DNA from 3 places in the Azonexus hydrophilus genome. Region 1 is predicted to be linked to each of the others. Evidence: predicted binding sites of a transcription regulator. Region 1 holds the regulator's gene; each other region holds the start of a gene.

Region 1 (4,193 bases):
AGGCCAGGTGCATCGACCAGCGCGACGCGCCGCCCATGGCCAGGGCGCCGACGATACCGCCGCACATGCCGACGCAATGTGCACCGCCGAGCAGGCCGACGAGAAACAGGGCAAGAAAACCGGTATCGGGCATGAAACAGGGCTGGACAGGAAACAGGCGGGAAGTTTAACCCGCCCACCCCTCCGCCGGCACCGTCAGATCACTTTCGAGTAACGCGTCCGCTGCCGGTCGGCGCGCAGGTAACGGTCGAAGGCCATGGCGATGACGCGCACCAGCATGCGTCCCGGCGGCAGCACGGTAATCCATTCGCGCTCGATCTTGAGCAGGCCACCGCGCTCCAGTTCGCGCAAATCCTCGATCTCGGCAGCGAAATACTTGTGGAAATCGATCAGGTGCGCGCTCTCGATGCTCTCGATCGACAGTTCGAAATGACACATCAGCGCCTGGATGATGGAACGGCGCAGGATGTCGTCGGCGGTCAGCTCGATACCGCGAATCACCGGCAACATCGGCGCATCGAGCCGATCGTAGTATTCGTCCAGGGTCTTGACGTTCTGGTAGTAGGTCGGCCCGACCTTGCTGATCGACGAGATGCCGAAGGACAGCATGTCGCAGTCGGCATAGGTCGAGTAGCCCTGGAAATTGCGATGCAGGCGTCCCTGACGCTGGGCCACGGCGAGCTCGTCGTCGGGCTTGGCGAAATGGTCCATGCCGATGAACACATAACCGGCGTCGGTCAGTTTCTTGATCGCCAGCGCCAGGATCTGCAGGCGCGCATCCGGCGTCGGCAGGTCGGCGTCGGCAATCCGCCGCTGCGGCTTGAACAGGCCCGGCAGGTGCGCGTAGTTGTAGATCGACAGACGATCCGGGTCCATCGCCAGCACCCGCTCCAGGGTCCGGTTGAAGCCCATCACGCTCTGGTGCGGCAGGCCGTAGATCAGGTCGACCGACACCGACTTGAAGCCGCTGGCGCGTGCCGCCTTGATCACGTTGAAGGTTTCCTCTTCGCTCTGCACGCGATTGATGGCAACCTGGACCTTCTCGTCGAAATCCTGGACGCCGACGCTCATCCGGTTGAAACCGAGTTCGCCGAGCAGGGCCACGGTGGCCGCATCGACCTTGCGCGGATCGACTTCGATCGAGTACTCACCGCCATCGAGCAACTTGAAGTGCTTTCGCGTCTCTGCCATCAGCTGGCGCATCTCGTCGTGCGACAGGAAGGTCGGCGTACCGCCGCCCCAATGCAGCTGGATGACCTCGTGCTCACCGTCGCGGCCTTCGAGCGAAGCGCTCTGCAGGGCCAGTTCCTTACCCAGGTACTTCAGGTACTTGGCACTGCGCCCATGATCCTTGGTGATGATCTTGTTACAGGCACAGTAATAACAGATGGTGTTGCAGAAGGGGATGTGGAAGTATAATGACAGCGGCCGGCTGATACCGCCGATGTTGCGCTTGCCGAGCCAGAGCGCTGCAGCCTCCGAGTCGAATGCTTCGACAAAGCGGTCTGCGGTGGGATACGACGTATAACGCGGGCCGTTTACGTCATAACGGCGAATGATCTGTGGATCGAAGACGAGGTTTTCAGTTGCGAAATTCATTTAACATAGCGCCAAGTTTAGGCTTGATTATGTGGGGATGGATCGCAGTTCCGGTTGACATGGATCAAGCCAACGCAGGTTGCCAATGCCCAGCACAATCCCGTTGAATCAGGAAATTACGCTGACCGTCATCAAGACGGCCTGCTCCAACTGCAACCTGCGCGAACTGTGTCTACCCTTCGGTCTCAGCCTTGAGGAACTCGAGCGTCTCGACGACCTCATTTCGACCCGGCGCCGGATCAAACGCGGCGATCACCTGTACCGTGCCGGCGAGGCTTTCGACTCGATCTACGCGATCCGCAGCGGCTTCTTCAAGACCGACGTGCTGCTCGAAGACGGCCGCGACCAGGTGACCGGCTTCCAGATGGCCGGCGAACTGCTCGGCCTCGACGGCATCAGCACCGAACACCATACCTGCAACGCCATCGCCCTCGAGGACAGCGAGATCTGCGCGATCCCGTTCAACCGGCTGGAAAGCCTGTCGCGCGAGATCCACAACCTGCAGCACCACTTCCACAAGGTGATGAGCCGCGAGATCGTCCGCGATCACGGCGTGATGATGCTGCTCGGCACGATGCGCGCCGAAGAGCGCCTGGCCGCCTTCCTGCTCAACCTGTCACAACGGTTCACCGCCCGTGGCTTCTCGCACGCCGAGTTCTACCTGCGCATGACGCGCGAGGAAATCGGCAGCTACCTCGGCCTCAAGCTGGAAACCGTGTCGCGCGCCTTCTCGAAGTTCCAGGAAGAAGGCTACATCGCGGTGCAGCAGAAGCACATCCGCATCCTCAACGTGAACGGTCTCAAGGCCCTGATGAACCACCGCGCCTGAGTTTCAGCGCGTCGGTTCAAGACGCAGCAGCTTGCCGTCGGGCGCGTCGGTGAGCAGATAGATCAGCCCGTCCGGCCCCTGACGGACATCGCGAATCCGGCCTTCGCGCCCGCTCAGCAGGCGCTCCTCATGCACCACCCGCTCGCCGTCGAGTTCCAGGCGGACCAGCATCTGGTATTTCAGCGCGCCGACGAACAGGTTGCCGCGCCACGCAGGAAAACGCTCGCCGACATAGAAGGCCATGCCCGACGGGGCAATCGACGGCGTCCATTGGTACAGGGGTTGCTCCAGCCCCTCGCGATGCGTGCCGACGCCGATTTTCGTGCCGATCACGTAATTCACCCCGTAGGTGATCACCGGCCAGCCGTAGTTGCGTCCTTTGCGCACGATATTGATCTCGTCGCCACCCTGGGGGCCGTGCTCATGGGTCCACAAAGCGCCGCTGACCGGGTGCAGCGCCGCCCCCTGGATGTTGCGATGGCCGACGCTGAAAATTTCCGGATGCGCACCGGCCACTCCCCGCCAGGGATTGTCCGCCGGCACCCGACCATCGTCGTGCAGCCGGACCTGCTTGCCGGCCAGATCGTCGAGCTGCTGCGCCCGCGCCATCGTGCCGCGATCGCGCTGGCTGATGTGCAGGAAGCCGTCCCGGTCGAACACCAGGCGCGAGCCGAAATGCTGCCCACCGGACGATTTCGGCCTTTGCCGGTAGATCACCCGCAGGTCTTCCAGCCGGTGACCGGCGGCATCGGACACCCAGCGTCCGCGCACCACCTCGGTACCGACCCCGCCCTCGCCGGCCGCGGCGTAGCTCAGGTAGATCCAGCCGTTGGCGGCAAAGTCCGGATGCAGCACGACGTCGAGCAAACCGCCCTGTCCGCTCGCTGCAACCGCCGGCACGCCCGCCACCGGGCGCGGATCGAGTCGACCGTCGGCCGCCAGCAAGCGCAGGCGCCCCGGCCGCTCGCTGACCAGCATGCGACCGTCGGGCAAAAAAGCCAGCGCCCAAGGATGCACCAGCCCCTCGCTGAGCACGCGCACCCGGAAATCCTCGCGTTCGCTGCGCAGCACCTCGGCCTGCGCCGGCAATCCCAGACAAGCCACCAGACCGGCAACCATCAACAGACGTTTCATCGGCATTTCCTCGTTATCGACTCAGGCCCAGCCACAGGCGTTCGCCGGGCTGATCCCAGTAAGGCTGTTCGCCGAAGCGCTGCTGCAGGAAATCGATGAAGGCGCGCACCTTCAGCGGCAGATGGCGATTCGGCAGATGCACGGCGTAGATGAAGCGCTCGATTGGCACATAGCCCGGCAACACTTCGACCAGCCTTCCGGCCTGCAGTTCGCTGCCGATGATGAAGGTCGGCAACAGCGCCAGGCCGAGACCGCCGAGGACGGCCTGCGACAGCGCCTCGTCGTCGTTGATGCGCAGCGAACCTGACACCGGCACCGAAATGTCGCCGTCCGGCCCCTGCAGGTGCCAGAAACCCTGCGTCGTCAGATAGGTGTAGTCGAGACAGTTGTGCCGGGCCAGATCGGCAGGCAGCTGCGGTACGCCCCAGCGCGACAGATAGGCCGGGCTGGCGCAGATCTTCCGCCGGATCGGCGCCAGGCGCCGGGCGACCAGGTTGCCGCCGGGCTCCGGGGCGATACGCAAGGCCAGGTCGTAGCCTTCGTCGACCAGATTGACCAGGCGGTCGCTGATCGTCATGTCCACCGACAGCTCCGGGTATTGCAGCATGAAATCGGCCAGCGCCGGCGCCAC
Region 2 (4,193 bases), 1.0 Mb from region 1:
GGAGATATCCATCGACGGGCTGGAGGTCACGCTGGTTTCCGCCGAGGTCCGCGGGCGGTAGATGCCGGTACGGAAGAACTCGTCGAGCACATCGTTTTCGTTGGTCGCCAGCACCAGTTGCTTGATCGGCAAGCCCATCATGCGGGCGATGTGACCGGCGCAGATGTTGCCGAAGTTGCCCGACGGCACGCAGAACGAGACCTGCTCATCGTTCGTTTGGGTCGCCAGGAAATAGCCCTGGAAGTAATAGACGATCTGCGCCGCGACACGTGCCCAGTTGATCGAATTGACGGCGCCGATCTTGTACTGCTTCTTGAACGCTGCGTCGTTGGAAACCGCCTTGACGATGTCCTGGGCATCATCGAACATGCCGCGCACGGCGATGTTGAAGATGTTGGCATCGGTCAGCGAGTACATCTGGGCGCGCTGAAAGGCGCTCATCTTGCCGTCCGGCGACAGCATGAAAACCTTGACGTTGTGCTTGCCGCGCATCGCGTATTCGGCGGCCGAACCGGTGTCGCCGGAAGTGGCGCCAAGGATGTTGATCGACTCGCCGCGCTTGTCCAGTACATACTCGAACAGATTGCCGAGCAACTGCATCGCCATGTCCTTGAAGGCCAGCGTCGGACCGTTCGACAGCTCCTGCGTGTATAGCCCATCATCCAGCTTGGTCAGCGGGGTGATCTGGCTGGCGTTGCCACCGTTACGGGTGAAGCGATAGACATCAGCGGTATAGGTTTTGGCGACGATGGCCTTGAGGTCGTCGGCCGGAATGTCGGTGATGAACTTGGACAGGATTTCGTACGCCAGATCGGCGTAGGAAAGCTGGCGCCAGGCATCGAGGTCGGCACGGCTGACTTGCGGGTAGGATTCCGGCAGATACAGGCCACCGTCCGGCGCCAGACCGCCGAGAAGGATATCGCAGAAGGCCTGAGGGGCGGACTGCCCGCGAGTCGAGATGTAGCGCATGGTGAAACCCTGGAAAGCGGAAAAACGATGATTTTAACGCGTCGACTGCCGGATTCGCACGGTCTGCAGCACGGAAACAATAAACAGCAGCAAGCCGAGCATGGCCAAGATCATGCCGGGCAATACAAAACCGCCCAGAAACGCAGCACCAGCCAGCAGGAAAAAGCCTGCCCGCAGCGCCCCACGGGCGACCAGGCGGCTGCGCATCGCGTCGCGCTCCGGGGATTGCCGCCCCGGCCAGCGCCACACCGGCAGCAACTGGCTCAAGGCACCGGTCACCAGCGGCAGCAGGAACGCTGCCACCCAGGCCCACAGCCCGGGCATGGCCGGCATCGCCCCGCCGCCATGCAACACACCGGCGAGCAAACCCAACATCCAGCCGAGCACGGCGGCAATGAGCGATACCGCCGCACCATCGCCAGGAAGTCGCGGCCATCCGAAGCATTGCAACCAGCGCACCAGCAGCAGGCCGGCCAAGACCAGCAGCACCGACGCCCCGACGGCCGCCAGCGACCAATGAACGGCAATGCCCAGAACCAGCGTCAGCACGGCCAGCAGCATGGGCCATAGGTAACGCTGCAGCCATTGTGCTGCCCCCGGGTCACCTCGGCCAAGCACGGTCGGCAGAAGAACCGGCAGCGTACCGAATGCGGCCAGGCCGACCAGGCCCAGCGTATTCAGGTGCAGATGCAGCAGGCGCCAGATTTGCCAATGCGCCGGCCACAGCGCCATCGCGAGGATGGCCACTAGCGCCAGCATCAGTACAGCAAGTGCTGCCGCATACCATCGCCAGCCCGGATGCGGCCGCCCCAACGCGGCACGTGCCCGACGCACGATCCAGTAGAGCAAGCCGCCGGCCAGTGCCAGATCGATGGCGGCTGCCAGTTGCAGCAGCTCGTAGGGGAATATGCCCTGCAATGCAAGCACCAGCAGGACCCCAGCCAACTGGGCAAACACCGGCAAACACCGGATGATTGCCGGCGCATCGCCGGTTCGCGTGAGCACGGGCACGAAGTGCGTCATTGCCGCAAAAATCAGCGGCACGATGCCGACGGCAAACACCAGATGCGCCACCGCTGCCGGCGTGCCGACCCCGACCGCCGCCAGCGAAGCGGCTGTGAGCACGGCCAGTAGCGTCAGGGCAGCGGTTATCAGCAAATCAGCCGCCGATCACCTTGAAGTCGATGACGATGGCGCCCGGTTCGCGCTGCACGTACTCGATCGACACCTGGTTACCATAGCGCTGCTGCATCTGGGCAAGCAGCGGCAAGGGGTCGTGGTCGTTGCAGAAACGCATGGTTTCGCCCGGCATCAGCGACTCGAGCGCGCCGAAGATGGCGGCATGACGAAAACGCTTGGCAACACCACGGGCGTCGAAGGGATAAAGCGCCTCGGCGGTGGGACGGTCGCAGGCATGGATGGCGTGAGTCATGGGGATTTCCTTGTAAGAAGCTGCCGCAAGCAGCAAGAGCCCTGATTCTGCCGACCCCGGCCGGTCGTTTCCTTGATCTGCATCGCCCTGAACGACAAAGGGGGCCGCAGCCCCCTTTCTCCATGCACAGACCGGCAGATTTACTGCAGTTCTTCCAGACGGATACGCTTGACCTGGCCCTTGACCGCAGCCAGTCCCTCGACCTTGGCGATCGCGGCGAGTGCGGCGCTTTCGCTGCAGACGTGGGTGAGGATGATGATGTCGGTCTCACCCTCGCCCTCTTCCGGCTCGCGCTGCAGCATGGCGTCAATCGAGATGCCCTGGTCGGCGAGGATGCGGGTGACGTCGGCGAGCACACCAGCCTTGTCCTCGACGCGCAGGCGCAGGTAGTTGCCGGTCTCGATCTCGCTCATCGGCAGGATCGGCAGATTGGACATCGCGTTGGGCTGGAAGGCCAGGTGCGGCACGCGGTGTTCCGGGTCGGCGGTGGCCAGACGGGTGACGTCGACCAGGTCGGCGATCACTGCCGAGGCGGTCGGCTCGGCGCCGGCGCCCTTGCCGTAGTAGAGCGTGGTGCCGACGGCGTCGCCCTTGACGACGACAGCGTTCATCGCGCCCTCGACGTTGGCGATCAGGCGCTTGGCCGGGATCAGCGTCGGATGCACGCGCAACTCGACACCATTTTCACGGCGCTTGGCGATGCCGAGCAGCTTGATGCGGTAGCCGAGCTGTTCGGCGTACTTGATGTCGGAGGCTTCGAGCTTGGTGATGCCTTCGACGTAAGCCTTGTCGAACTGGACCGGGATGCCGTAGGCGATCGAGGCGATCAGCGTCGCCTTGTGGGCGGCGTCGACACCTTCGATATCGAAGGTCGGATCGGCCTCGGCATAACCCAGGCGCTGCGCCTCGGCGAGCACGTCGGCAAAGGGCAGGCCCTTGTCGCGCATCTCGGAGAGGATGAAGTTGGTGGTACCGTTGATGATGCCGGCCGCCCATTCGATGCGGTTGGCGGTCAGGCCTTCGCGCAGCGCCTTGATGATCGGGATGCCGCCGGCGACGGCCGCTTCGAAGGCGACCATGACGCCTTTCTGCTGGGCGGCGGTGAAGATCTCGGTGCCATGCACGGCGAGCAGCGCCTTGTTGGCGGTAACGACGTGCTTGCCGTTGGCGATCGCCTGCATCACCAGATCCTTGGCGACACCGTAGCCGCCGATCAGTTCGACGATGATGTCGATTTCCGGGTCATTGACCAGGGCAAAGGCGTCGGCCGTGACGCGGGCGCTGCCGCCGGTGATCTGCTGGGCGAGTTCCACATTCCTGTCGGCCACGGCGGTAATGCAAATCGGGCGGCCGGCGCGGCGGGTAATTTCTTCCGCGTTACGGTTGAGAACGGTCCAGGTGCCACCGCCGACGGTGCCGATGCCGATTAGGCCTACATTGATGGGTTTCATAGCTCAGTCTTTGTTGATGAGATGGTTGGTGTTGTGACGTTTGCGATAGTTTTCGAGGAAGCGGGCAACGCGGCCGACGGCCTCGCGCAGATCGTCCTCGTGCGGCAGGAAGACCAGCCGGAAGTGGTCGGGCTGCGGCCAGTTGAAGCCGGTCCCCTGGACCAGCAGGACCTTTTCTTCCTGCAGCAGTTCGGCGATGAATTGCTGGTCGTTCTTGATCGGATAGATCTTGGGATCAAGCCTGGGGAACATGTACAGCGCCGCCTTGGGCTTGACGCAGGAGACACCGGGAATCGCGGTGATCAGTTCGTGTGCGAGATCGCGCTGGCGACGCAGGCGAC
Region 3 (4,193 bases), 820 kb from region 1:
CCGCTTTCGCTCCAGGTCGAGGTGTCGGGCGCGGTGACTTGTCCGCTTCCGGCGGCGGCAAAGGCAGCGATGATTTCGGCCATGTGCTTCTTCTGTGGGCTGAGGCGGATAATGTCGATGCCGATCTCGCGCAGCGCCGGCATGTCGCCGAGCAGGCTGTAGGTCTGCGCCGACATCGTCTGGATCCCGTTGATGGTCAGGAATTCCTGGCCTTCGCGAGTGCGCAGGGTCAGTCCTTCCTCATGGTCGAGGCACTTGAACTGGCAATCGTCCTTGTTCAGGTCGTAATGACGGGCGGTGAAGCAGCGTGCCGAAAAGGCCAGCGGCAGTTTGCCGAAGGCGAAGACCTCAGTCTCGACGCCGGCCGGCCGGTAACGATGCAGGTGCTCGATCATCTGGCGCGAGGCTTCCAGCGGCGGTACCCAGCGGCACATGCCGTAGCGGGCGAAGGTGGCCAGCGTTTCCTCGTTGTAGATGTTCAGGTGCGGCCCGGCGACAAAGGGTTTGCCACAAACCAGATTGACCGCGCCGAGGTCGTTGGCTTCGACCTTGCAGCCTGCGTCGTCGACCAGGCGGCGGAGGGCCTTCAGGTCACTCTCCGATTCGAGCAGGGCCTGCGCCGAAACGATGACTTCCTTGCCGGCGTCGGTCAGGTCGCGGGCCAGGCCGATCCAGTCGCTGGTGCGCAACTGCTGGCGCCGGGAACAGACCACTTCACCGACATGGATGACGTCGAGGGCCGGGTTTTGGGCCATTTCCGCGTAAAAGGCCATGACTTCGGCCTTGGGCCAGAAGTAGAGCAGGGGGCCGAGCGACAGTTTCATGCTTATCTCCACGGCCGGTTGTAGGCGCCGAGCGTCGCCTGGCTGCCTTCGGAAACCTTGGCCAGTTCGCTTTGCCAGGCCGGCTTGACGTGGTAGCGCGCGTCGCCTTCGCGCAGCGCATCGAGTGCGGCGCGCAGGGTTCGGGTCACCTGGGTGACGTAGGTCGGGCTGCGCTGCCGGCCTTCGACCTTGATCGCGCGCACGCCGATCTTGAGGATATCGGGCAGGATGGACAGGACGTTGAGGCTGGTCGGTTCCTCAAGCGCGTAATAGGTTTCGCCCTGCACGTCGAAGCGGCCCTTGCACAGCGTCGGGTAGCCGGCCGGTTCGTCGTCGCCGAAGCGGTCGATGAGGATGCCGTTGAGCCGGGTTTCCATGGCGCCGGGCTGCTTGTCCCACTTGACGTACTTGGCCGGCGAGCAGGCGCCGACGGTATTCGGCGACTCGCCGCAGGCGTACGACGACAGCCAGCAGCGACCCTCGTTCATCACGCACAGGCTACCGAAACCGAAGACTTCGATTTCCACCGAGGTATTCCGGATCACATGCTCGACCTGGGCCAGCGTCAGCACGCGCGGCAGGACGGCGCGCCGGATGTTGAATTCGCGCTGGCAGAAATTGATCGCCTCGTAGCTGGTCGCCGACCCTTGGACCGACAGGTGCAGCCGTTGTTGCGGATGACGGCGGGTGGCGTAATCGAGCAGGCCGACGTCGGCCAGGATGATCGCATCGACGCCGAGGTCGACGGCGGCATCGACCGCCTTGTGCCAGTCGGCGGTACGCCCGGCCTGCGGGAAGGTGTTGATCGCCAGCAGGATTTCGCGGCCTTTGCCGTGGGCGTAGCGGATACCGTCGCTCATGCCTTTCTGGTCGAAGTTCAGACCGGCGAAATTACGCGCATTGGTATCGTTCTTGAATCCGAGATAGACGGCGTCGGCGCCATTATCCACGGCTGCCTTGAGCGCCGGCAGGCTACCAGCGGGGCAAACGAGATCGGGCAAGGTGGGCATGAGAAACATTCATTCCGGAGAAGGGGGAAAGTATAGCCAGTGCGCCGGGCCAGCCATTGATCCTCATCAAAGCCCTGGCTCGTGCTAGGATTCCGGCAACATTCCTGCATCGGCATTCAGCATCCATGTCCCAGAATCACGTTCTCGTTGTCGACGACGAAGCCATCAACCTGATGCTGATCGAGGATTTTCTCGAGCAGGAAAAGCTGGCTCTAGAGTTGTTCAGCGATCCGCTGCAGGCCTGGCAGCGACTGGCCGAGCCGGGCAGCGATTTCTCGCTGGTCGTGCTCGACCGGATGATGCCCGGCATGGACGGTATCGAACTGTTGCGCCGGATCAAGGCCGACCACCGTTTCGAAGACGTGCCGGTGATCATGCAGACGGCCGCCTCGGCACCGGAGCAGGTGCGCGAGGGGCTGGAGGCCGGGGCTTACTACTACCTGACCAAGCCGTATGCACCGGAAGCGCTGATTTCGATTGTCCGTGCTGCCCTTGACGACCGGCGGGCCCGGGCTTCGTTGCGCACCCGGGCGGCCCGCCTCGAGGAAGCGCAGAAGCTGCTGGTCGGCGCCGAGTACGGTTTTGCCACGCTGGAGGAAGTCTCCTGTCTGGTGCCGGTCCTGGCCGCCCTGTGCCCGGATCCGGACCGCGTCGCGCCGGGCCTGTCGGACCTGATGCTCAACGCCGTCGAGCACGGTAACCTGGGTATCACCTATCGTGAAAAATCGCTGCTCAAGTGGGATGGCGACTGGGAGGCAGAAATCCGCCGCCGGCTCAACATTGCACCGTTCAGTGGTCGGCGGGCGACGATCCAGGTGACATGCAGTACCGAGGCGATCAGTTTCCGCATCACCGATGAAGGTGAGGGCTTCGACTGGCAGAAATTCCTCGATTTCGACCCCGAGCGGGCTTTTGATCCCAACGGGCGCGGTATCGCGATGGCGCGGCTGACCAGTTTTTCCAGTCTTGAATACGAAGGCCGCGGCAACATCGTGACCGCCCGCGTCATTCTGTCACCACGTCCCTGAGGTTCTTAGCGCAGGACGATGGTTGGCTTGTAGCCGAGTGCGCTGCGGATGCGTTCGGCGATATTTTCGGCTGCCGGGCGTGAGGCATAGGGGCCGAGCTGCAGACGGTGCAGGCCGTTGGCCCGGACGATGTGCATTTCTTCCCTGACCCAGTCGAGTTCGCCGACCAGATGGCGCTTCAGGTTGTCGGCGTTGTCGGCATTGGCGAAGGCGCCGAGCTGCAGGTAAACCCCTGCCGGCAGAGCGTTTTCCACTACCGGCGGGCTGACTGCCGGCTGCGGCGGCGGTGCCACCTGGGCGTAGCTGGTGCTGCTGCCGGTCGGGACGATGGCCTCGACTTCGACCTGGGCGCTGCCGTTGCGGATGATGTCCAGTTTGTGCGCGGCGGTATAGGAGAGGTCGATGATGCGTCCGGCGTGGAAGGGGCCGCGATCGATGACGCGAACGACGACCGAGCGCCCGTTCTGCAGATTGGTGACGCGGGCATACGACGGCAGGGCCAGCGTCGGGTGAGCGGCGGTCATGGCGAACATGTCGTAGGGTTCGCCGATCGAGGTTTTCTGACCGTGGAATTTCTTGCCGTACCAGCTGGCCAGGCCACGGGCCTTGTACGGGCGGACCGAGGTGTTTGGCTCGTAGCGTTTGCCGAATACTTCGTACGGCCGCAGTGCCGGCCGGTGCAGCGGCTCCCAGCGCGGTACCGCGTCGGGGATCTGGTCCAGGTTGTCCGGAATCTCGCTGGCCGGGCCGTCATCCTTGTAATAACCGCCGCCGCGCGGGGTGGCAACCGGCGGCGGGGGTGCCGGGCGGCTGGTACCAGCGCTCGGGGTCGCCGGCGCGCTGCTGGCCGGCCGCTCCGGCTGACTGCCGCAGGCGGCGAGCAATAGGGTGAAAGTCAGGGGGGCCAGCAGGCGAAGGGAAGCGGTCATTTCTTTACCAGCATGCGGTGGGTATGGATGCTCATCAGGATGCCGACGCCGAGCATCAGGGTCAGCAGCGCGGTGCCGCCGTAGCTGATGAAGGGCAGCGGGACGCCGACCACCGGCAGGATACCCGAGACCATGCCCATGTTGACGAAGGCGTAGATGAAGAAGACCAGGGTCAGGGCCGCAGCCAGCAGGCGCGAGAACATGGTCGGCGCAGCGGCGGCGATCATCAGCCCGCGGCCGATCAGCAGCGTGAACAGGATCAGCAGGATACCGTTGCCGAGCAGGCCCCATTCCTCGGAAAAGACGGCGAAGATGAAGTCCGTGTGTTTTTCCGGGATGAATTCCAGGTGGGTCTGGGTGCCGTTCAGGTAACCCTTGCCGACGCCGCCGCCCGAGCCGATG

Evidence for each region. Region 1 encodes FNR, which switches genes on or off when oxygen is low (the NO sensors DNR and NnrR bind a similar motif). Its sites were predicted from a motif close to TTGANCTAGNTCAA; they were not measured.
Region 2: a site for FNR is predicted at 2,474-2,487, ahead of AADV58_RS08690 (DUF2249 domain-containing protein). Genes of this name have one in related genera too.
Region 3: a site for FNR is predicted at 1,891-1,904, ahead of ubiU (ubiquinone anaerobic biosynthesis protein UbiU). Genes of this name have one in related genera too.

What each region holds. Positions count from the first base shown of each region.
Region 1 is NZ_CP151406.1:2,816,426-2,820,618, forward strand. Features, by position in the region: gene AADV58_RS13555 (sulfite exporter TauE/SafE family protein) at 1-133, opposite strand, end outside; gene hemN (oxygen-independent coproporphyrinogen III oxidase) at 196-1,599, opposite strand; gene fnr (fumarate/nitrate reduction transcriptional regulator Fnr) at 1,685-2,428, shown strand; gene AADV58_RS13570 (PQQ-dependent sugar dehydrogenase) at 2,432-3,562, opposite strand; gene AADV58_RS13575 (LysR family transcriptional regulator) at 3,576-4,193, opposite strand, start outside.
Region 2 is NZ_CP151406.1:1,809,503-1,813,695, reverse strand. Features, by position in the region: gene thrC (threonine synthase) at 1-969, opposite strand, end outside; gene AADV58_RS08695 (hypothetical protein) at 1,003-2,127, opposite strand; gene AADV58_RS08690 (DUF2249 domain-containing protein) at 2,129-2,401, opposite strand; gene AADV58_RS08685 (homoserine dehydrogenase) at 2,542-3,852, opposite strand; gene AADV58_RS08680 (pyridoxal phosphate-dependent aminotransferase) at 3,856-4,193, opposite strand, start outside.
Region 3 is NZ_CP151406.1:209,146-213,338, reverse strand. Features, by position in the region: gene AADV58_RS00995 (U32 family peptidase) at 1-824, opposite strand, end outside; gene ubiU (ubiquinone anaerobic biosynthesis protein UbiU) at 827-1,834, opposite strand; gene AADV58_RS00985 (response regulator) at 1,960-2,862, shown strand; gene AADV58_RS00980 (septal ring lytic transglycosylase RlpA family protein) at 2,868-3,791, opposite strand; gene rodA (rod shape-determining protein RodA) at 3,788-4,193, opposite strand, start outside.